Regions from separate parts of the Paenibacillus sp. Y412MC10 genome, predicted to be linked through region 1. Evidence: a T-box and tRNA genes for the amino acid it is inferred to sense, from the RefSeq annotation. Region 1 holds a T-box; the other holds one or more tRNA genes.
The links. The T-box of region 1 lies ahead of GYMC10_RS07595 (valine--tRNA ligase). A T-box ahead of a tRNA ligase gene usually reads a tRNA of that ligase, here a tRNA-Val.
Positions count from the first base shown of each region.

Region 2: it has a tRNA-Val gene. The T-box ahead of GYMC10_RS07595 (valine--tRNA ligase) is inferred to sense a tRNA for this amino acid. The anticodon was not compared.

Region 1 is NC_013406.1:1,794,000-1,805,546, reverse strand. Features, by position in the region: gene GYMC10_RS07595 (valine--tRNA ligase) at 1-1,776, opposite strand, end outside; T-box leader at 1,888-2,186, opposite strand; gene GYMC10_RS07590 (hypothetical protein) at 2,216-2,410, opposite strand; gene GYMC10_RS07585 (LysM peptidoglycan-binding domain-containing protein) at 2,435-3,784, opposite strand; gene GYMC10_RS07580 (RluA family pseudouridine synthase) at 3,948-4,856, opposite strand; gene hemL (glutamate-1-semialdehyde 2,1-aminomutase) at 4,853-6,148, opposite strand; gene hemB (porphobilinogen synthase) at 6,185-7,183, opposite strand; gene cobA (uroporphyrinogen-III C-methyltransferase) at 7,239-8,798, opposite strand; gene hemC (hydroxymethylbilane synthase) at 8,803-9,759, opposite strand; gene GYMC10_RS07555 (bifunctional precorrin-2 dehydrogenase/sirohydrochlorin ferrochelatase) at 9,763-10,419, opposite strand; gene ccsA (cytochrome c biogenesis protein CcsA) at 10,426-11,256, opposite strand; gene hemA (glutamyl-tRNA reductase) at 11,275-11,547, opposite strand, start outside.
Region 2 is NC_013406.1:2,219,995-2,231,541, forward strand. Features, by position in the region: gene GYMC10_RS09460 (hypothetical protein) at 1-118, shown strand, start outside; gene GYMC10_RS09465 (hypothetical protein) at 108-371, shown strand; gene GYMC10_RS32910 (hypothetical protein) at 391-942, shown strand; gene GYMC10_RS32205 (hypothetical protein) at 1,003-1,104, opposite strand; gene GYMC10_RS32730 (sporulation protein YjcZ) at 1,649-1,756, shown strand; gene GYMC10_RS09475 (hypothetical protein) at 1,919-2,314, opposite strand; gene GYMC10_RS09480 (hypothetical protein) at 2,693-2,989, shown strand; gene GYMC10_RS09485 (YolD-like family protein) at 3,111-3,452, shown strand; tRNA gene GYMC10_RS09490 (tRNA-Val) at 3,629-3,701, opposite strand; gene GYMC10_RS09495 (hypothetical protein) at 3,837-4,100, shown strand; gene GYMC10_RS09500 (GNAT family N-acetyltransferase) at 4,455-4,898, shown strand; gene GYMC10_RS09505 (DUF3892 domain-containing protein) at 5,001-5,231, opposite strand; gene GYMC10_RS09510 (MBL fold metallo-hydrolase) at 5,298-6,035, opposite strand; gene GYMC10_RS09515 (copper amine oxidase) at 6,287-6,841, shown strand; gene GYMC10_RS09520 (DUF1292 domain-containing protein) at 6,936-7,259, shown strand; gene GYMC10_RS09525 (aminotransferase class I/II-fold pyridoxal phosphate-dependent enzyme) at 7,318-8,793, opposite strand; gene GYMC10_RS09530 (DUF1054 domain-containing protein) at 9,167-9,790, opposite strand; gene GYMC10_RS09535 (hypothetical protein) at 10,058-10,654, shown strand; gene gndA (NADP-dependent phosphogluconate dehydrogenase) at 10,847-11,547, shown strand, end outside.

The sequences.
Region 1 (11,547 bases):
CGACGCATTCCAGATTTTGTTAGCGAAGTTACGCGCTTGCTCCACGCGTTCCCAGCGGAATCGAAGATCCTGACCCGGCGTGCTGCCGGTCGATATCATATAACGCATAGCGTCTGCGCCATACTGTTCAATAACCTCGAGCGGGTCAATGCCGTTGCCCAGCGACTTGGACATCTTGCGGCCTTCGCTATCCCGAACCAGGCCATGGATCAGCGTGTCCTTAAACGGCATTTGCCCTGTGAATTCAAGTCCTTGGAAAATCATCCGCGACACCCAGAACGGGATGATGTCGTAACCCGTTACGAGAACGCTGGTCGGATAATAACGTTTGAAATCCTCGCTGTCCAGGTCCGGCCAGCCCATGGTCGAGAACGGCCAGAGCGCGGAGCTGAACCAGGTATCCAGCACATCCTCGTCCTGTCTCAGATCATCCTTGCCCAGCTTCGCGCGGGCTTCCTCTTCATTCATGGCAACAACCACTTCGCCCGTGGATTCCGAATACCACGCCGGGATCCGGTGACCCCACCACAATTGACGGGAAATGCACCAATCGCGTACATTCTCCATCCAGTGCAGATAGGTTCGCTCGAACCGGTCAGGCACGAAGTTCACGCCCTTGCCGGATTTTTGCGCATCCACGGCTGCTTCCGCAAGCGGCTGCATCTTAACGAACCACTGCGTCGACAGGTAAGGCTCGACCACCGCACCGGATCTTTCGCTATGGCCAACCTGATGGACGTGGTCTTCGATGCGAAGCAATACGCCCGATTCCTTCATGTCGCTGACGATCTGCTTGCGGCATTCTGCACGGTCAAGGCCCTGGTATTTGCCGGCAAACTCATTCATCGTTCCGGATTCATCCATTACGGTAATTTGCGGCAGGTCATGTCTCAGCCCCATCTCGAAGTCGTTCGGATCATGCGCCGGCGTAATTTTAACCGCACCGCTGCCGAAGTCCTTCTCCACGTACTCATCCGCTATAACTGGAATCTCGCGGCCCACGATAGGCAGCACCAATGTCTTGCCGATCATGTCTTTATAGCGCTCGTCTTCCGGATGAACGGCGACCGCCGTATCGCCGAGCATGGTCTCCGGACGGGTGGTTGCCACGGTAATGGAGCCGCTGCCGTCCTTCAGCGGATATTGCAGGTGATACAAATGGCCGTTGACCTCTTTGTACTCCACTTCAATATCGGACAAAGCCGTACGGGCAGCCGGGTCCCAGTTGATGATGCGTTTGCCGCGGTAGATGAGCCCTTTATCGTAAAGCTTGACGAATACTTCCCGTACGGCTTCGGACAATCCCTCGTCGAGCGTGAAACGTTCTCTGGAGTAATCGAGGGACAGGCCGATCTTGGACCACTGGTCACGGATCGTGTTTGCGTACAGGTCCTTCCATTCCCACACCTTCTCCAGGAATTTCTCGCGTCCCAGATCGTAACGGGTAACGCCTTCTTCGCGAAGCTTCTGCTCTACCTTGGTTTGCGTGGCGATGCCCGCATGGTCGGAACCGGGGAGCCACAGCGCATCGTAGCCCTGCATCCGCTTCACGCGAATCAGGATGTCCTGCAGCGTAAAGTCAAGCGCATGGCCGATATGGAGCATGCCCGTAACGTTAGGAGGAGGAATAACAATCGTGTAAGGCTCCGCGTCCGGTCGCTTGCCGGCTTCAAAAAAGCCGCCTTCCTTCCAGTACGGATACCATTTTTGTTCGGCTGCCTTCGGATCATACGTCGTCGGCATTTCTAACTGGGATTGGTTTTGTTTTTGATCCATATTTTCGTACCTCCGATACTGTTAATCAGTTTTGCCAACCCGAAACGTTTTAGCCTCCGGGCGTGTTCGTGGATATCATAGTTGGCGTGAAACAAAAAAAGCCCTTCGTCCTCAAAGGACGAAAGACTGTTCTCTCGCGGTACCACCTTTGTTTCGTGCTTACATGGTTCAGCAACCGTTGTCCTCCCATGAAGAACATGAAAGGCTTTCGGTCAAGCACGACACTTTACGCAGATAACGGCTGCGGCCGGCGAACTCTAACCAGGGTAGCAATCGATCCTACTCTATCTCAAGTCCGCAACTCCGGGGCGACTTCGGCAAGCTGGTTCCTGCGGAATCTCTCAGCGCTTGGTAGCAATTCCGCTCTCTGAAGGCCATACCTTCCTACTCTTCCCGTTCAACGTTGTTCTAGCTTTTGGAATACCTGTACATATACTATTCAAATATAACGTGGTTGTTCCATATAGTCAATATTTCGAGTGTTTCCGAACGATTTAGACATCATACCTGCCGATTCAAATAAATCCTTGTTCGCTGTAACATACAATCCAAGCTCGCTCTGCTTCCTCTCCTCCAAACCGGTTCCCCGCAGCACAAAAAGCAGGCCAAGGCTGCCTGCCTCGGCCTGCTTCATTCTAGCCCCATGACGACTTCCCGATTACTGGGGAATATACAATACCTGGCCTTCTTCCACATTCTGCTCGGACATGCGGTTATACAACAACAGCTCTCGCGGCGTCAGCTGATAGCGCTCGGCAATCACGTCGAGTGTCTCCTCACGCTGAACAATGCACATCCGGACCTTACGGAATGGCGTTTCCTCCCGGCGGTTGCCCAGGAAAAGACTCTTCCATTCCACATCCTCGGACGAAATGGCATCCACCGATTCTTCGATGGCCTCTTCCTCGTCTCGAGCAGCTTGATCCTGATCCTGAACCGTTCTGCTCGATTGAAGCAAAGAGGAGAAACCTACGCCCGAAGCGGTATTGGCGGTGCTGTTCTTCGCGTTGAAGGCAACCTTCAGCTCCGGTTTGGACGGAGCCTCTTCGACTTGAACGGAAACCTCCTCCTCTAACTCCTCCAACGGCTCGGCTTCCTCTTCAAAAACAGGCTGGGCTTCCTCCGTTTCCTGGGAATCCAATACCGGCAGGGCTTGAACCTCTTCGCTTTTGCGCTCAATGACGCCCGGGAAGTCGGCTGCCGGTTCTTCCTGCTGCGGTTCCGGCTGGGCCGCAGCCCGTTCGAACTGCCATACACTCGGAGTCGACGGCTCAGCTGGCTGAAATTCCGTCTCATTATGTAAGGCATATTCGACCGTATCCTGGGCTTCAGGCGTACCGGAGATGCTTACCGTTCGGTCCGAGTCCTGCGCATCCTGAATTTGATTCTCGTATTCCGCCCAAGATGCCAGATACTGCTGCGTGCGCGCATCCGCCTCGGACTCTTGGACTCTGGGCTGAGCCTCGTTGAAATAAGAAGGCGAAGGCGTAGTCGCTTCAGCGTTGGCTCCGCCGCCTTGATTCGGTTCATACGGATTGGCTGCGAACTGCTGCTCTACGCCTGCATACATATCATTCGCTCCAGGAGCATGTACCACTGTGAATTCCTCATTGGTCCATACTTGGTCACGAGCTCCCGGAGCCGCCGCCTGGATTCCTTTGAGCGATAAAACCCCCGTTATGTTCAAACTCCGCTTGGATAACAGATCCACGTCAAAATTCTCGATCTCGACCGCGATGTCATCCAATGACGATACCCGGTTCAGCGGGACCGTGATCTCGACCGGAATCCAATGCTCGAGCGGCTCCGTCTCTCCTGCTTCGGTATCCCCTTTATACAGGCCTGCTAGAAGCAGATGGCCCCGAAGCGTGGCCTGGTCCTGCTGGCTGATCACCTGAATGTGCGGGATCAACTCCGCCTCTTCCAATTCATCGATTCCCGGCAAATCTTCCGTCAAATTAATACGCTCGTAAATATCGAACCGCAATCCGTAGGACTGGTCAAACACGGGAATGTCCTCCTTTTTGGCATATACTATCCGTGATCTGTCATCACGGCATGAGCCTAAGTTTTGCCACTCAATTTATCTATATGCCGAAAACAGGAGAGCATGACTTTTTTGCGAATTGCGCATGGAAGTTACCGGGCATTCAGGGCTGCTGCAGCATCCCCTATTGGTTCGATCCCTCTATGATTCGCTCTCTTAACTCCATCATATCCTGAGGCCACGGCGCCGGCACCTCGATGCTCTCGCCCGTAAAAGGATGATGGAACAATAGGCGTTCGCCATGCAGCGCTTGGCGCGCAAACGTCCCTGGTCCTCCGTACAAGACATCCCCCAGAAGCGGATGTCCCATATGGCTTAGATGGACCCGGATCTGATGCGTGCGGCCGGTTTCAAGGCGAATGTGCAGGAGACTGGCTTTCGGATACGCTTCGGCTGAGAGAATATGCGTGATCGCGGCCTGCCCCGTTAATGAAACCCTCCGGCGGCTTGCATGATAGCGGTCCTTGCCGATCGGCAAATCGATGCGCTTCAGCTCCTGCGATACCCTTCCTTGAACGATCGCCGCATACATTCGAACGATCTTCTTCTCCCGCATGGCCTCGTCAAGCTTCAGCTGAGCGTATTCGTTCTTGGCATACAGCACGGGACCCGTCGTATCTTTGTCCAGCCGATGGATGTGCCGGACTGCCGCGTGAATCCCCTCTGCTTCGTAATAGGCGGCCACGACATGATTCAGCGTTGTCTCCCGGCTTTCGTTGTCCGGATGGACCGCCAAACCGGCCGGTTTGTTCACGACCAGGCAGAAATCGTCCTCGTACAACACTTGAAGCTCCTGCCACCTCGGTTCGATGCCGTATTCCCGATAAGGAAAAAGGACCAGCCGAAGCCGGTCCCCTCTCCATTGTATCCCCTGCTCATGATGAAGCTTGCGATACAGCTTCTCGGGCATACCGACCGTTTCCAGAAGCCACTTGGCGGCGGCCTCGTCCCGATCCGGCTGGCCCAACAGCGCCTTGCCGGGCGTCATCTCGAGCCATTCGCCGCGCTTACTCCAGCTGCCCCCGTAACTCATAGGCTTTTGAAGGCGTTGTAATTGGCTTCGATGGTAGCATCAATATCTTCCACCGTATGGGCCGCCGAGATGAACATGCCCTCGAATTGGGAAGGAGGCACGCTGACTCCCTCTTGCACCATCGCTGCAAAATAGCGGCGGAAGCGGTCCAGGTCACTCGTCTTGGCCGTATCGAAATTCACGACCGGCGTATTCGTGAAGAATGGGCAGACCATGGACCCGATCCGGTTGATCGTAAGCGGGATGCCGAATTCCTTGGCGCTCTGCTCGAATCCTGCCTGAAGGCGGGCCCCCCGTTCCTCCAGCTGTTCATAAACGGCAGGCGTCAACAGCTTCAGGGTGGTGTATCCGGCTGCCATGGCCAGCGGATTTCCGCTCAGCGTTCCCGCCTGGTAGATCGGTCCTGCCGGAGCGATCTGATCCATCAGCTCACGCTTGCCTCCATATGCGCCGACCGGCAACCCGCCGCCGATCACCTTGCCCAGGCATGTCAAGTCAGGCGTAACGCCGTAACGTCCTTGAGCGCAGTTGAGGTCCACCCGGAATCCGGTCATCACCTCGTCAAAAATAAGGATGCTGCCATAATCGGAAGTGACTTTGCGGAGGCCTTCCAGGAATCCTGGTTGCGGCGGAACCACGCCCATATTCCCTGCCACCGGCTCAACGATGACGGCCGCGATCTCTTCGCCGAAACGCTCGAAGGCAAGCTGTACCGATTCCAGGTCGTTATACGGAACCGCAATGGTGTTGGACGCCACGCTTTCCGGCACGCCCGGGCTGTCAGGCAGGCCTAGTGTCGCTATACCGGATCCCGCCTTGATCAGAAGGCTGTCCGCGTGACCGTGGTAGGAGCCCTCGAATTTAATGATTTTGCTGCGTCCGGTATAACCGCGCGCCAGACGGATGGCACTCATGGTGGCTTCCGTGCCGGAATTCACCATTCGCACCACCTCGATCGACGGCACGCGCTCGCACACGAGCTTCGCCATCTTCGTTTCGAGCAGGGTTGGCGCGCCGAAGCTGGTCCCTTTGGCAGCAGTCTCCTGAAGCGCTTCAACGACTTCAGGGTGTGCGTGGCCCATAATCAGCGGTCCCCAGGAACCTACATAATCGATAAAGCTGTTGCCGTCGATGTCGTACACCCGGCTGCCTTCTCCACGATCGATATAAATCGGCGTGAGTCCTACAGATTTAAATGCACGTACCGGACTGTTGACGCCGCCCGGGATATATAACTTCGCTTCTTCGAAAGCAGAACGCGACAACTCTTCTTTTCGCAAATCTTGGCTCATTCTATGCACTCCTAACTCTTTAGTCGTTAATCGTTGCTAGCCGCGCATCCAGCGTGCCGCATCCTTCGAGAAATACGTAATGATAATGTCCGCACCGGCACGCTTCATCCCCGTCAGCAGCTCCATCACGATCGCCTGCTCACTGATCCATCCCTGCTGAGCCGCCGCCTTGATCATGGAATACTCGCCGCTCACGTTGTAAGCGACGATCGGCAGATCAAACTGGTCTCTCAGCAATCGGACAACGTCGAGGTAAGCCATCGCCGGCTTCACCATCAGCATATCCGCGCCTTCCAGCACGTCCGTCTCCGCCTCGCGGAGCGCTTCCCTTACGTTAGCTGGATCCATTTGATAGGTTTTGCGGTCGCCGAACTGCGGAGCGGAGTCTGCGGCTTCGCGGAATGGACCGTAAAAAGCCGAAGCATACTTAACCGAATACGACATGATCGGCACATTATAAAATCCGGCTTCATCGAGTCCGGAACGAATGGCTTGGACAAAGCCGTCCATCATATTGGAAGGTGCGATGATATCGGCTCCCGCTTTCGCCTGGGAGACCGCCGTACGAACGAGCAGCTCCAGCGACTCGTCGTTTAATACGTCGCCGCAGGTGTGACCGTCTCGCTCGAAGGTATGGACCATGCCGCAGTGGCCGTGGTCGGTGAATTCGCACAGGCACGTGTCCGCAATGACCAGAAGATCGGGATGCCACGACTTAATGAGGCGGGTGGCCTCTTGGACGATTCCGTCATCCGCGAAACCGGACGTGCCTACACTGTCTTTTGTCTCAGGAATCCCGAACAGGAGCACGGCAGGAATCCCTAGATTTACGATTTCGTCCACTTCTTCCTTCAAGGTATCCAGCGAAAAATGATATACGCCCGGCATCGAGGAAATTTCGGATTTCACACCGCTGCCATAGGTCACGAAGATCGGCTGAACCAGATCCTCCGTATGAAGCACGGTCTCCCGGACCATGCTGCGAATGCCGGCATTTTGACGCAGCCGGCGATGGCGTACGATTGGAAAACTCATGACGTTGTACCTCCATAAGATGTAATTTAAATCATGTATTTAAAAGATAAGGATATTATGGCGTCGTTATACGGCGTGGATCGCTCTCGTTCCAAACACACAAGGCCTTGACCAGACTGTCGACCGTCGCTTCCTCGGCGAGGAGCGATACGTGCAGTCCGGCTTTCTCCGCGGTTTGCGCGGTCAGCGGTCCGATGCAAGCAATCGTCGATTCCTTCAGCAGATCGGCAGGCTCTGCCACGCCCATCCCCTTCAGCACTTTCAGCAGATTGGTAACCGTAGAAGAACTGGTGAACGTGACCGCATGAATGCCGCCGTCTTGAAGCAGCTTCAGCAGCTCATCATCGTCCTCGCCGCACAGCACGTTCTCGTATATCACGGCTTCCGTCACGTGCAGTCCCATTTCCATAAGCTTCTCCGGCAGCCATCTGCGCGCGAGATCGCCGCGAGGCAGCAGCACGCGCTGGCCCGGCTGAAGCTCTGGACCGTAAGCATCGATAAGGCCCTCCGCCTGGTAACGCTCCTTGATCAACTCGGCGGATATACCGTAATTCCCAAGAGCATCGGCTGTTGCGGGACCTACCGCGACGATGCGTGCCGAGGCCAAAGAGCGAATATCGCGTCCATGCTCCTTCAGGTGGCGGAAGAAAAACTCGACGCCGTTTACGCTGGTGAAGAACACCCAATCATACGTACCCAGCTTGTCCAGCGCTTCTTGAATTCCGGCAAGCCCCTCGCCCTTCGAGGGCATCACCGTTTCAATGACGGGAAACTCATAAGGCTCCCCGCCAAGCTCCTCGATTTGGGATACCAATGAACTGGCTTGGCTTCGGGCCCTCGTGACCAGAATCCTTTTGCCGAACAGGGGCAGCCGTTCCGCCCACTTCAAGTGCTCCCGCTGAAGCACCACCTCGCCAACGACGATGACGGCAGGTGGCTGAAAATCCGCTGCCTTGACCTTGTCCTCGATGTCTGCCAGCGTTCCCGTCAGCGTATCCTGCTCCGCCCGGGTTCCCCATCTTATTAGAGCCACCGGCGTTTCCGGAGGCCTTCCATGCTTCATCAGCTGACGGCTGATATAACCGATCTTCGCCACGCCCATCATAAAAATAAAAGTCCCCGTCGCATGGGTCACCTTATCCCATTGAATCATGCGATCCAGCTTCTCGGGGCTTTCATGTCCTGTAATGATGGATAAGGATGAGGCATGATCGCGATGCGTCACCGGAATTCCTGCATAAGCCGGCACACTGATCGCCGAGGTGATCCCCGGGACGATCTCGTACATGATGCCATGACGATATAACAGCTCCGCTTCTTCGCCGACTCTTCCGAAGATCGTGGGATCGCCGCCCTTTAACCGGACCACCGTCTTGCCTTCCAAAGCATAATCCACCAGCAGTTGATTGATCTGTTCCTGTTTCATCGTATGCCGATCCGGAAGCTTGCCCACGTAGACCTTCTCCGCTCCGGGTTTCATCCAGCGCAGCAGCCGAGGACTGGCTAATCGGTCATAGACCACGACATCCGCTTTTTCAATGCATTCCTTGCCTTTGATCGTAATCAGGCGCGCATCGCCCGGACCTGCTCCCACGAGATAAACCTTGCCTGCCATCCCCTCAACCCCTAACTTGTGCCAGTATCTTCTCCGCTCCTTTAGCTTTCAGCTTTGCAGCCACTTCCACTCCGAGCGCTTCAGGGTCGGTTCCTTCGGCGCTTTCCTTCAAGACGATTTCGCCGTCAGGAGAACCTACCATTCCTGTTAATTGTATAACGTTTTGTTCGCCGCGGGAATCTCCTGCCTCCACATTCTTCATGACGGCGTAAGCCCCGATCGGGACCTGGCATCCGCCGTTCAGCTCGCTTAGAAACTTGCGTTCCGCCGCAACGGTCCGCGCGGTTACTTCATCGTTATAAAGAGAGAGCAGATGCAGCAGCTCTTCATCGTTTTCACGGCACTCAATGCCGAGAGCGCCTTGGCCTACGGCAGGCAGACTGACTTCAACCGGCAGGTACGACGTGATCCGATCCTCCCAGCCCATACGCTGAAGGCCGGCTGTCGCCAGAATGATGGCCTGAAACTCGCCTTCCTCCATTTTGCGAATCCGTGAATCGATGTTTCCCCTGATCCAATCGATCTGCAGATCAGGCCGATAGGCCTTGAGCTGGCTGGACCGGCGCAGACTGCTTGTTCCTACCTTGGCACCTTGAGGAAGGTCATCCAGCGTTGTCCCTTCTTTGGAGATCAGGCAGTCGCGAGGATCCTTTCTTGCGGGCACCGCCCCGGAAACCAGTCCTTCAGGCAGAACGGAAGGCATGTCCTTCATGCTGTGAACCGCCATGTCAATTTCGCCGTCTATCATGGCCTGCTCGATTTCTTTGACAAACAATCCTTTGCCGCCTACCTTGGAAAGGGTAACATCCAGTATGCGGTCGCCCTTGGTGACGATTTTCTTGACCGCGAAGTCATACTCCAATCCGTGCTCCTTGGCCAAACGCTTCAAATCATCGATAACCTGTCCTGTCTGTGTCAGTGCCAGAGCACTTTGTCTACTGCCAACTACGATTGTGCGCATCCTTCATTCCTCCTGATTCTTCTCAATCCACTGCTTGATTTCATCCGGACTCCACGGCACATAACCTCCGCGGCGGATCTCCCCGAGCATGTCCATGCGGTATGCCTTTTGCAACAGCCGCCTGCGCGCGTCGGCGGACTTCACCTCATCCTTGATCATCGAACGCATCCTGTATAAAAAATCCAAATAATCCTCATACTCCGGCCCGAACCGTTCTTCGAGCTCATCGCGTATGTCGCGTGCCGCCATCGGCCCTGCTCCCGACGTGGACACGGCCAGCATAAGCCTTCCCCGCCGCAGCACCGTCGGATTGATAAACGTACCGGCCTCGCCGTCGCTGGCTACGTTAACCAGCACGCCAAGGCGATCGGCGTCCTCGGCGATTTTCAGATTCAGCTTGGCGTCATCCGTTGCCGCATGGACCATGAACGCGCCCGCCGGATCGTCCGGCCGGTACTTCCGTTCCGTCCATTGAAGGGCCTTCTCTCCCGCCAAATGCCGGAGCGTCTCGCTTCTTAGTACAGGACTTACAATATGTACGCTTGCCCCGGCGTTCAGCAAGGTGAGCGCTTTGCGTTCCGCCACCTTGCCTCCGCCGACGATCAAGCATAAACGTCCCCTGCAATTCAGCAGGACGGGCACATAATGGTCATGCGTCATCAGCCGTCACACTCCTGACCAACTGTGGAAAGCGGACCATGTATTCAGAAAAAAATTCAATATAATGAATCCATACCCGATTAAAGCCCATATGGCGGCCTCCCTGCCGGACCTTCTCCACAGTCGGCGTTTGATGAAATACACCATATACATCGCTAGCGCCGTCAGCGTAGACAATACTTTGATATCCAAAAACAGGGTCCACCGCCCGGCCATGGCCACCGACATGACGGCCAAGACAAGCGACATGACCAGAATAATCGTACCGGCCATCAGCGCTTTATAAGAATACACATCCAGCTTCTCCAGACTCGGCAGCCTGCGGACCGTATCATTCCACTGCTTGTGCTTCAGCTTCCGATGGAGAAACATGTAGATCGCCGCAAACACGGCCCCGACGGTCAAAGCGGCGAAGCTGATGCTCGCCAGGGCAATATGAATCAGCAAGAGACGGTGTTCCGTCTCCCAGCTGTACAATGCATTATCTCCTGCCGTGAACCACAAACGATTGACCAGCATCACGCAAAAACCGACGAGGTTGATGAGCAGGACGGCAAATTCCGAGCGTTTCATATACGCCAGGGCAATCGAAGTGATCGAAATGCAAAAGGCCAGCAGGAACAGGAAATCAAACAGCGTAAATACCGGGAAGTGGAAATGTCCGCCCTCCATGGCCCTGATGCCGATGCCCGCGAATTGCAGCAGCGCGGTAATGACAAGAAGCCCTGTGCCTATCCGCTTCGCCACCGAATTGCGTGAAATGCAATCCGAGATATAAAACAGAAGGCTCAGGGCATAGATACAAATGCCGGTGATATAAATTATGTTTAACAGCATGGGTTATACTCACCCTCCTCAAAGGGTGGCTGGGGCCAGAGACACCTTAAGCGGCTTCTCTTCTGCCTGCTGATCTACAGCATTCTTCGTCCGTTCAGCTTTAACGGGTGCAGTTGCTTTCTTGTTGCGGCCGCGGGCTTCCTGCTCATTCTCATGGATCAAGCTTTCCAGCGCAAAGATTTGTGAAAAATAATCCAATGCCTCGCCGCCCTGCTTGCCGCCCGTCATCTCCTTGATCCGGTTGATCGGATCGTGCATCATCTGGTTGACGATGCTCTTGGTCAAACGACG
Region 2 (11,547 bases), 430 kb from region 1:
CATTAAGGATCAGCGGATTCGGGCAACGTGCCTGGAGACGGGAAAGCCCCGGGTATTCAATGAAAACAACATCCTGTCCTGGAGGCCCCAGAAAGGAAGAGGTTCGCATGCTTCCTGATCTGGAACGAAAACTGCTCCGAATTTTGATCAACTATCCGGCGCATCGCAGCCGTGTCCCGACCTTGCGGTTACTTAAGTACCTAACGGGACGTAAACCGAATGAAATTATGGAGGGCATAGCTTCATTGGAGGAACAAGGCTATATTATGTTTAAGAACAAGCGGGAATTGCAGAGCCTGATTGTGCTGAAAGAAGAGGCACAGCCCGTTCAAAGAGTGGAAAGAGCTGCGGATTACTGGACGACACATTGAGTCGGCAGGAGGTATAGAGATGCCTGTGCTTAGAGATTGCACGGATGAGGGGACACGAGCCGAATTTCATTTTATATCACGTATCCCTGGAAAGTACGAAGGATGCCAAATCAACTTTAAATTTTATGATTCCAACCGATTCATCTATGATTTGAATTTCGGTTGGACGAATCTAACGATTCGTAATTATATTACAGTAACTACAGAATTTCCGTTGGACACACTGAATGGATTCAAATTAGATGGATTATATATGTCATTCGAAAAACATCTTTATCAATTAAGCTGGAGAAGAAGCCAATCGGAAGGTATTTATGAGTTGGGCTTTTTTGGGTCTGATCAAGACTTTTGGGATGCAGCGAAAAAGAAAGGGCTTTTCGATGGCAGCTGCCCCGGAGATCCTTTGATCCGCGAAGAGGCGGCAATCGTCTTCCTCCGTTTGGAAAAAAATATTCTCCAGAAATTAAACAAACAACACGAGTACCCTTCGGGCCTATTACTGGCTGGCAGGGTCTTTTTTGATGGTTTAGCGGCACTTTCATTTTACCCAGGAAAGGTTTTATTGTTATGAAAAGTGCTGTCCCGCAGCCATTTTCATGGCTTTTGGAACAGCTTCTGTTGTCATCAGTTTTTAGATCCAAAAACCTGCTGCCAAAATGATAACGAGAAGAATGTACAGAACCAAGACAAAAGTAGCACTACGGCCATAGCCATACCCGGCATCAGCGCTCATGGTTATTCCTCCTTTGTTTTAGAGTCAGATTATTAATATGTGGTCACTTATGTATAAGCTTGGGTGATTAACTAAGTGCTTAGCCTAATTTTCAAGCCTATTTCGATTGCTGCTTGGGTGGAGGAGGAAGTTTTTAACGTGAGGGAGTTGTTGCAGCCCCTTTGTATTTTTTTTGATGATGTACATTTGAAAATGATTAGCAAAGTGGCATTTCTGTGAATATACATGAGAGTGTAGCCCGCCAACTACAACTCAGGTTTCCTTCTTTAAAAAAGAAGAAGCTGTCCCGCAGTCATTTTTATGGCTTTTGTGACAGCTTCCTCTTTTTGTACGGTGTCATATGCTCCATTTTCCGTCCGCATTGACGGGAAGGAGAAAAAACTCGGGTAACACAACCCGTGATATCCATGTGGTCAGCGCCGCATCGGTAAAAAGAACCTCGCTGGCTTAGGCTGGCGTTTTTTTTTGTTAATAAGAATATTGGCCCTAGCATTGCTTGAGTTTTTGAATACTTTGTATCAGATCGTTGAAAGGAGGAGTCCTCATGGGTGAAGTTGGTTACGAAGGTGGATACGGCGGTAAAAACTCAGTCGGAGCAGTTCTAGTTCTCTTTATCTTGTTGGTCATCATTTTAGGTTCTTTCTGGGTATAATACTCCCCCGGATGACAAAGACCCTACGTGATTTGAACAGTTGTATTTATGTGAGAGGATCCCTACCGGCTTAGGCTATCGGGGGTCCTTTTTCTTTGTCTTCTATCGGTGAAGTAGGGTATAACAGCCTCCTGATCGATTTACTAAGTAGCAAATCTCCGCTTACCGACAATGCCCTCCATCTCCTGTTTTTCTATCTGAGTAACAGGGCTTCGCCGGCGCCTTCGATGAACGGAACAATACCGAAGCTAGGGACGGTAGCGGAATAGACGAGAGTATTTCTTTGCGCTGCATTAGTGGCGGCCGTCGCAAATCCTGACCGTTATACTGCAGCACGTCGAATATGACGAATGTAGACGGCAGAGTTCCGGCTAAAGCTGTAATTTTATCCGTCTTCTTCGCCTGGAATCGTGTCATAACCGCTTCAAAATCCGAGTTGCCAGTCGCGGGATCAACGAACGCAATTTCGCCGTCCAATACGATGTCATGCGGAAATATAGCGTTGGCTATCTCAGGATATTGGCGAGAACAGTCGTTGTTATGGCGCGTGATAGGCAAACAACGCCATTCTGCTGTGAAAAAATCAAGCGGTGGCCATCGATTTTAGGTTCAAATATGAAGCGCGAGTCTGAGAATGGAGCGGGCGCTGTTGCGAGTAACATCGGTTCAATAAACATAGAAATGCCTCTTTACCTGAATTATAGCGCGTGGCTATGTAATAAAGAGGCGAGAAGTAATGGTAGGATTAATGTCATGTCATCTATTCTAAAAATAGCCCGGACAAATGCGACAATTGAAAAAGATAAATCCGGAATAAAATATACATAATTATACCATTTAATGGTTCTAACATACTATATACTCCAATAATATCCAAATGATACAATTGATATGGGTTATGTAAATTAACTTTTATAAATATCTGGAGGTGTTAGCGTGGTTAGAATGGGGAAAAAATTTGTAATATTCTCTTCTATCATTGCTGCTTTTATGACTGTAGCAGCGCCAGTATCTGCAAGTCCTATCTCACAGACAGAATCTGAGATAACGCCTCAATATTGTAACCCATGTAAAGTAAAAGCGGGTTATATGTACCCAAAAAGTCAGTATAGCAGAGACTATTTCACGCCATTACATTACATTACAGTTGATGGAGTGGAGTACTTTTTTTGGTACATAGATGATGATAAATCTACAGCAACACATTGGTATACTGTTTGGAAAGAAGAATAACGAAAAATCCTTGGGGTTTAAATAACCTCAAGGTTTTTTTGTATACATAATAAGGCTGGGATGTAACGAAATTGCGTAAATGTTTTAACATCACGTCGGCTAAGATCGGAGGACACTATAAATGACAACGACTCGTAAAAAGCTTGAAGGTAACGGTCTTTGGGAATCCAGCCGGATGATGCTTCCGGAACATAAAGAAACTATCATCCGCCGGCAGCTGGAAGAGGGAAGGAAGAATAAACCGGTTCTTGATCCGCAGGAAATGGAATTGATTGAGCAGGCGCTTGCAGAGTCATTTCATATGCACCGTACAATCAAATTGCGTTTATTCGATGAATATGAAGACCAGGAACTGACCGGCACTGTATCCGTAATTCACACTTACAGACGTGAAATCAAGCTGGCTACCGGAATAGGCGAATGGGAATGGATCAAGATTAATGACATAGTTTCGGCAAATTGAAAATACTCGGCAAATGTAATCCCGTTGGCGTAGAGAGGTCAAATAAGACCAAAAAGCGGTCTTAAAAGTAGTGTCTAACTGACTATGTCCCCCAATTCGTCCCCAAAAGTGAAATTCAGATAGACAACCATTAGAAGAAAAGAAAAAAGCCCTTGCTACGCAAGGGCTCTTCATGATGATCTGTAGTGGGCTCGAACCACTGACCCCTACCCTGTCAAGATAGTGCTCTCCCAGCTGAGCTAACAGATCATGAAATATTTAAAAAGGTAATTCATATATTACCAGCAGACAAGGCGGCTGTCAATGGTTTTCTCGTTATAAAATACCACGTTCCGGTTCAGACTAAATACAGCATGATTTTGCCAATGAAGGAGCGTGAAAGGCATGACAGGTGGGAAATCCCATCGTATCAAGCGAGTAGGACTGGTGCTCTCGTTATTGGCGGTATCTATTGCGGGCGGCGGCTGCAGTGTCCCGGAAAGAACATCGGTGCAATTGGAGCCGCTGCATGCCCCTGCAGCGCCCGTGATGCTGGATGTGTACGGGCGCTCTGTTGATCAGGACGTATATTCCAAGCAGGGAAGCGGGGCGCTGGAGCCGGTATCCCCGATGGATGCGGCGGACACGTTAAGGGATCTCCATCCATAAAGAGCTCCAGGACTGCTTTGTGCTTAAAGCGGCGCCAACCATCATGATGATCTCTGCACGAACAGTGAGCAGAACAAACCGCCGGCTGGCAGGCTGGCGGCTTGTTGTAAGACGGCCGATGCTATTCCTCATCCCATTTGCGGGAATAACCTTTTTTGATCGTCCAGAAGGTGGGATAGATGATCAGGGCAGCAATGACCACAGCCCAAAATATCGTGGCTCCCATGCTCATAAAGGCAATGCTCCTTTCATGAAGACGTTAGCTTCTACTACTATACAGGAAAACGAATATTTTGTATAATATCTCGACCTGCGATATCACGAGGAATTGATTCTACATAAAGAGGTGTTGAAATGGCAGCAGAAATCATCAATGTATCAACGGAAGAGCAGTTGCAGCAGGCGCTGGATATCCGAAAGGATGTGTTTGTCCTAGAACAGAAGGTGCCGATCGATTTGGAGATCGATGATTACGACCGCCTGGAATCGGATGCACACCATGTCTTGATCAAGTCGGAGGGGCAGTACGCCGCAACCGGGCGTATTACCTATTACAATAAGGATTCCGCCAAAATGCAGCGGATCGCGGTGCGGAAGCCGTTCCGTTCCAAAGGGATTGGCCGTGTGCTGATGATGGCGCTGGAAGCGCAGGCTCGCGAACTAAAGCTGCAATATTCCGTGCTCGATGCACAGGTGCAGGCAGAGGCTTTTTACCGCAAGCTCGGGTATGAGACGATTTCGGACGAGCCGTTTGATGATGCAGGCATTCCCCATGTTCGCATGAAAAAGGAATTGTAAGGCCGCAAACCAAAGCAAATCCAAATAAGATGCCGGTCATTCCGCATCGTCCCCAAAAAAGAAAAGACCTCGAGCATCGCTTCGAGGTCTTTTGCGCATGAATTAGAACGTCGGCAAATTGTCCAGGTTGTTGCTTGGATCGCCATCCGCATTGGAACGAAGATGTTCGTCTCCATCACGTCCACGGAATACGTTCAGGTTCTTGATTTCCTTATTCTTGGCCATCTGTTGGGCCGTTTTGTAGTCCACGACGCTGCCGTTATCCAGCTTAAGTTCGATGATGTCGCCATCACCATTTTTACGTACGCCTACTACTTCTTGTTGTTGATCCATATGAATCGCCTCCCGGCCTTATTATTCCCGGGAACCCTCGTAAACTATGCATTGACGCATATTGAACTACAATTCGTATACCCGCTGCTGCTCCACGAATTCCATGTTTCCGGTCTTGCCGATGAAAGCTTCGACCTCATCGCTGTAATGCATCAGATAGGTACGCTCCTGAATTTCTTGAGGCAGGCTGAGCAGTTCATCGAGTGTCGTGTGCACCTCGCCCGGGCCCTGCAGCTGGCATTCATGCAGAATCACTTCGCAATCCCGTTCATTTACCAATTGCTTCAGCAAGATGGGGTCGAATACCATGTCCGCGCTGTAAAAAATCCGATCGTTCAAATAAAGCGAATAGCTGTCTTTGCCCGGAATATGCTGCGTATGAATCAGCTCCACCGAGATTCCGGATGAAATAGCGGCCCTCACGCCCGGTTTCAAAGGATGCACGTCAAATACATCCTGAAGGGAAGAGATATGTCCCTGCTGGTATAAGCCGCCTTTGAGTGTATGTTCCCATATCGGTTCCACCAGCGCTTCAGCAATATAGAGCGGGAGTTTGCGATCGTATTTCATCTTCATAATAAACGCAAGCTCCTCCAAACCGCCAACATGGTCGGCATGAATATGCGTGATGAGCACGGCGTCCACATCGTTAAACGTCTTGTTCATCTGATGCAGCGCCAACGGAGCAGTGATTCCGCAGTCGATGAGCAGCGTGAAATTTCCGTCATGTATCAGTGCGTTATTGTTATAGTAGTTCTTGGCAAACGCACTGCCGGTGCCAAGCATTTGCAATGTCAGTGTCAATGGATGAAACCTCCTGATGAAATGATGTATAGTCCAAGTATGCTTATGTGTATTTTAACGAATTTCTTATGTATTTACACGGAGTATATGCTCGAAACGGAGCCTTAATGCTGCAAAAATCGTGATAAGATCAAGCCTTGAACCACGAGAAAAAAATTTTACCACAAAGTGCAAAATTGTCCGCAACTTGTTTTTTGACATGTAGTATACACATATAACAACAAGAAGAGCCAATGGAGGGAACGTATGAAATGAAGTGGAAAAAAGTGATGGCATGTATGCTAGTGCTCTCTTTAATGGGTGGCAGCACCCTTTTGTTTGCGGATTCCGTCAATGAGCGTGTTCGTGTTTGGCTGAACGGACGCGAATTGAAGGATGGCGGATATTTGATTGATGGCAAAACCTATGTGCCGGTCCGGGAATTTGACGGGGCTGTGGACTGGAATTCGGCGAATGGACAAGTCCAGGTCGTCAAGCCGAATGTGCATATTTTTCTCTTTAAAGGAGATACTGTATTCGGCAACGTAAACAAAGGCAAGCTGAAATTCAATGTATTTAGCCAGGTAGACAGCTTAAACAACAATATTCATGCCGTGAAAGTAGCGATTGAGGATCCTTCGGGCAATATCAAGGACATCCAGTCTCAGGAAGTGAAGGACCGCAAGGATAACTTCTGGTTCCGAACCTATGATTTCACGTACGATTTCAAAACGGCCGGAAAATACTCGGTAGGCTTTTATGTAAAAGTCAAATCGGATGACGGTTTTGTGAAGGTTGCGGAGAAAGTGATTACCGCCCTAAATTGATGGGTCCATAGCCGCTTGGCAAAAATTGACCTGAAGAAGCTATCCGTGATACGATACGAAAGTATGATAATTTAACCGAAGTGAGGTTTTTTCAATGAGCGAACACAAACATGAACACGGAGATGCTTGCGGCTGCGGTCACGATCATGACCACGACCACGAACATGAAGAGTTTGTGCTGACATTGACGGATGAAGAAGGAAAAGAAGTAGAGATGGTTCTCGTGGAGACATTTGATGTCGGCGAGAAGCTTTACGCGCTTTTGCTTGAACGCGAGAATCCGGAAGCGGACGGCGTCATTCTACGTATGGAAGAAGAGAACGAGGAAATGGTTCTTTACAATATTGAGGACGAAGACGAATGGAATGAAGTAGAGGCGGTTTATAACGAACTGGTCGCTGCTGCAAACCAGGAGTAACACTCCCTAACGAAAAACCCGATGCGAACCACTCGCACCGGGTTTTTTGTATTTTGCCTTAGAATATAGGATCCGTTTCCACGATGACTTTCACATTCTGAATGCTGCGATCCTCAGGACCTTTGACAGGCAGGCCGACATCGACATGATCGGTAATGTAATCGATGTTTTCCTGGGAAATCACTTCGCCCGGAAGCAAGATCGGAATTCCCGGCGGGTAGACATAGATGAATTCGGCAATAATGCGTCCGGCCGATTCCTTGAACGGCACGACCTCCGTATCCCCATAAAACGCATCGCGGGGAATGAGCGACAGCTGCGGAATTTCCGGCGTTTTCACGACCAGCTCATTAATTTCGTTCACGTGCATGTACTGGTCCGAAAGCTCGCGGAGCGCCGTCAGCAGAATATCGATCGTCTCCCGATTGTCTCCCGGTGTAATGAGGCACAAAATGTTGTACATATCGCTGAGCTCCACTTCAATATTGTAGTGGTCCCGCAGCCAGTTCTCGGTTTCATATCCCGTAATGCCAAGATGGCGTACATGAACGGTCAACTTGGTCGGATCATAGGAGTACGTTGCTTCTCCGCCCAGTATTTCCTTCCCGAAGCAGTACAGGCCTTCGATTTTATTGACTTCGTTTCGTGCATATTGCGCCAATTCAATCGTCCTTGCAGCCATTTCCCGTCCATGCAGCGCCAGGCTCCGGCGAGAAGTATCCAGCGATGCCAGCAGGATGTAGGAGGTCGACGTTGTGGTCAGCATACTGATGATGGTCTGCACGCGGTAAGGATTGATGTATCCGTTCTTGGTGTTCACGTTCAGCACGGAACTTTGGGTCATCGATCCGCCGAGTTTATGAACGCTGGTTGCAGCCATATCGGCACCGGCTTCCATCGCCGACATCGGAAGTTCTTCATGAAAATGGATCAGAACCCCGTGCGCTTCGTCCACAAGCACGGGAACGTTGTAGCTGTGGGCCAAATCGACGATTTCCTTCAGGTTAGCGCTCACCCCGAAGTACGTCGGATTGATGACCAGTACGGCTTTGACGTCAGGGTGACGCTTTAGCGCTTTCCGTACGGAGCTGATCGTGATCCCGTGATCGATCCCCACATTGGAATCCTGGGCAGGCGATACGAACACAGGCTTGGCACCGGTAAAGATGATGGCGGAAAGCACGGATTTATGAACGTTGCGCGGTACGATGATTTTATCGCCGGGCGAGCATACCGACATGATCATGGTCATGATCGCTCCGCTTGTCCCTTGGACACTGAAGTAAGTGTGGTCGGCACCGAATGCGTCGGCGGCCAGCTTCTGGGCTTCTTCAATGACGCCTGTAGGCTGATGCAAATCATCCAGCGGCGCAATATTGATCAAATCTATAGAAAAGGCGTTATCCCCTATAAATTCCCTGAATTCGGCATCGGTGCCGAGGCCCTTCTTATGTCCCGGAATGTGAAATTGCACGGGGTTTTTGGCCGCGTGTTCTTTAAGCGCGGTGAAGAGCGGTGTACGACTGTGGTCCATGGACGTTGTCACAACCTTTCCTTATGTTTATTTTGTTATGATTTGTTGATTCCTGTTTTTATATAAACAAAATTGAGTATAGCAAAATAGGGGGGGAATGCAAGAAGAATGACCGGCTTTTTTTGCACGGCCCGGCAGCGCTTCATACTTTGGACATATAAAGGCGGAGGGATGCGTTCTTCATCGTTCCTTCATTAAAATATCATCCATAAGATAAACGTCCATCGACGTACTTTCTCAGAAGACAGACCGCGGTTAAAGGAAGTTTTTCTTGCGATTATAGAATTGTTCAGCTTCGCTGAAAATTTATAAATTCTATAATCTTAAAAAAAGAGCTGCAACAGCAGCCCTTTACATCAATATATCATGCTCATTAAAACGCCATTTTATAAAGCGGCAGCAGCGTCTCAAACGTCTCCTGCACTTTTTGCACCAGCTCGTCCCCTTCAAGCTTGACGGCTTCCTCGCGCGGAATGCGCAGTCCGCACATGACCTCAGCTTTTTTCACCTGTTTCAGCTTCTCAATGAGGCGAACGAAATCCTCCTCGCTCATGTCCTGGTGAGGGGTGCCGGCCGGATTCATATGATCCATGGACCAATAGAAATGTTTAGGCAGCGCCTTCGCTGTTTTCTTGAGCTTGGCTTCCAGGTTGCCGGCAAATACGGTTTTGTTGGGGCTTTCGTAAATAATCGCGAAGATGACAAACAGATGGGTTCCGAACATGCCCACCTCAAAATGAGGCAGCGCTTTGTAGCCCCGTTTGCTGGCAGCCCATGCGACCCAGGTGTCAATCGGGGGATTAACGGTTCGTCTTGCATGCTTGGCCACATGCACGAACATCTCTTCCCCGACCAGCGCGGACACATAGGGGGCAAGCTCGGCCCCCAGCGTCTCAAGCTTGGGTCTTACCCGTTCAATGAGAACCTCCATACGGGCTTCGAGTCCTGGAACGGAGAATACGTCGAAATCCTGATCTTTAAATCCGGTAACCGTCATGAATGTGATGGCCTCCCTGTTGTTTATGATGAACACTTACTAAACTCGGCTTTTGGATAACCCATTATACCATAAGGCAAGTGGACGTCAGGCATGACCCAGGAAAGTTTCACCGTATTTTCATGCGGGTTAAAAATAGTCAATAAACCAAGTTACCGTTACATAAGATGGAGTATAAGATATAGATAAGACAACATCAAAAGCAGCCATGGGGGAAATCTTCACCGTCGTTTTTCAGATCGGTAGTAAACCGGAGGAGGGAGTGCCGTGAATAAGAGCGAGGAAGTGGAGTATTGCAACCTGGAGCTCCGGTTTGATCGCCGGCATATCCAGGACCTAATCAAGGAATTGATCCAGGAAGGATATTCGCTTTACTGGAGCGAGAATGAAACGCAGTTTGTCATTTCGATCCGAACCGGACGCAAGCTGGTAAAGCTGCGGTTTCAACGGACAGGAAGCGGTTTTAAGCTGGTAGGCGATTATATGATCCGCGATCCCAAGCTTGCGGAATGGATGGAGAAATTGATCGAGAATACCCGTGGCCACGCTGTCGTCAAACGTTTCAAGGACCGGCAGATATTGATCGAGAATATTTTGTTTGGCGAGGTTATAAGGCTGGTGGAAATATCCGGTTACCGGCAGCGTGTGCTGTTTCAGAAGGGGACGCCGATGACGGAGCAGGAAATGGTGCGGTTGTTCGAATCGGATGAGGGGGAACAGCGGCTCCTTCTGTCCAGGCTGGAAACCGATGATGAGCTTGAGAAGCTCCATGCCGCCCTGCAAGAGGGGAATCAGGACAAAATCGCGGCCTGCAAGCAAAGACTCCGCGAGCTTTCCTTGGAGCTGATGAGGCTGGAGTGGTAATTCACTTCATCGAACGATACAAGAGTAAAGCACGAACAACACTCCGAAACCGAAGGGGTGTTTTCGCGCGTGTTCTCATTTTGTGACAGGGGTTCACTTGTCAAATGAAAAACGTTAATATAAGATTATTGCAAATCATCTCGTAGGGATGGGTTGTTTAAAAATATATTGGAGCAAAGGATGGAGAACCAGATGTCAAAACAACAAATCGGTGTGATTGGCCTTGCTGTAATGGGAAAAAACCTGGCCCTGAACATCGAAAGCAAAGGCTTCACCGTTTCCGTATATAACCGCTCTCCGCAAAAAACGGAAGATATGCTGAAGGAAACCGAAGGCAAGCAAGTGAAAGGAACGTTCTCGATCGAAGAATTCGTGGATTCCCTTGAAACTCCTCGCAAAATCCTGATCATGGTACAGGCAGGACAAGCTACGGACGCTACGATTGAACAGCTGATTCCGCATTTGGACCAAGGCGATATCATCATCGACGGCGGTAACGCTTATTTCCCTGATACGCAGCGCCGCAGCAAAGAGTTGGCTGAAAAAGGCTTTAACTTTATCGGTGCAGGCGTTTCCGGCGGCGAAGAAGGCGCATTGAAAGGCCCATCGATCATGCCAGGCGGACAGGAAAGTGCCTATAAGCTGGTTGAGCCTATTCTGACAGCCATTTCCGCGAAGGTTAACGAAGAGCCTTGCTGTACATATATCGGACCGGACGGTGCCGGCCATTATGTAAAAATGGTTCACAACGGTATCGAATATGGCGATATGCAGCTCATTTGCGAAGCGTATCAATTGCTGAAAGACGTACTCGGCCTCGATGCGAAGGATCTTCACGGAATCTTCACGGAATGGAACCAAGGCGAACTCGACAGCTATCTGATCGAGATCAC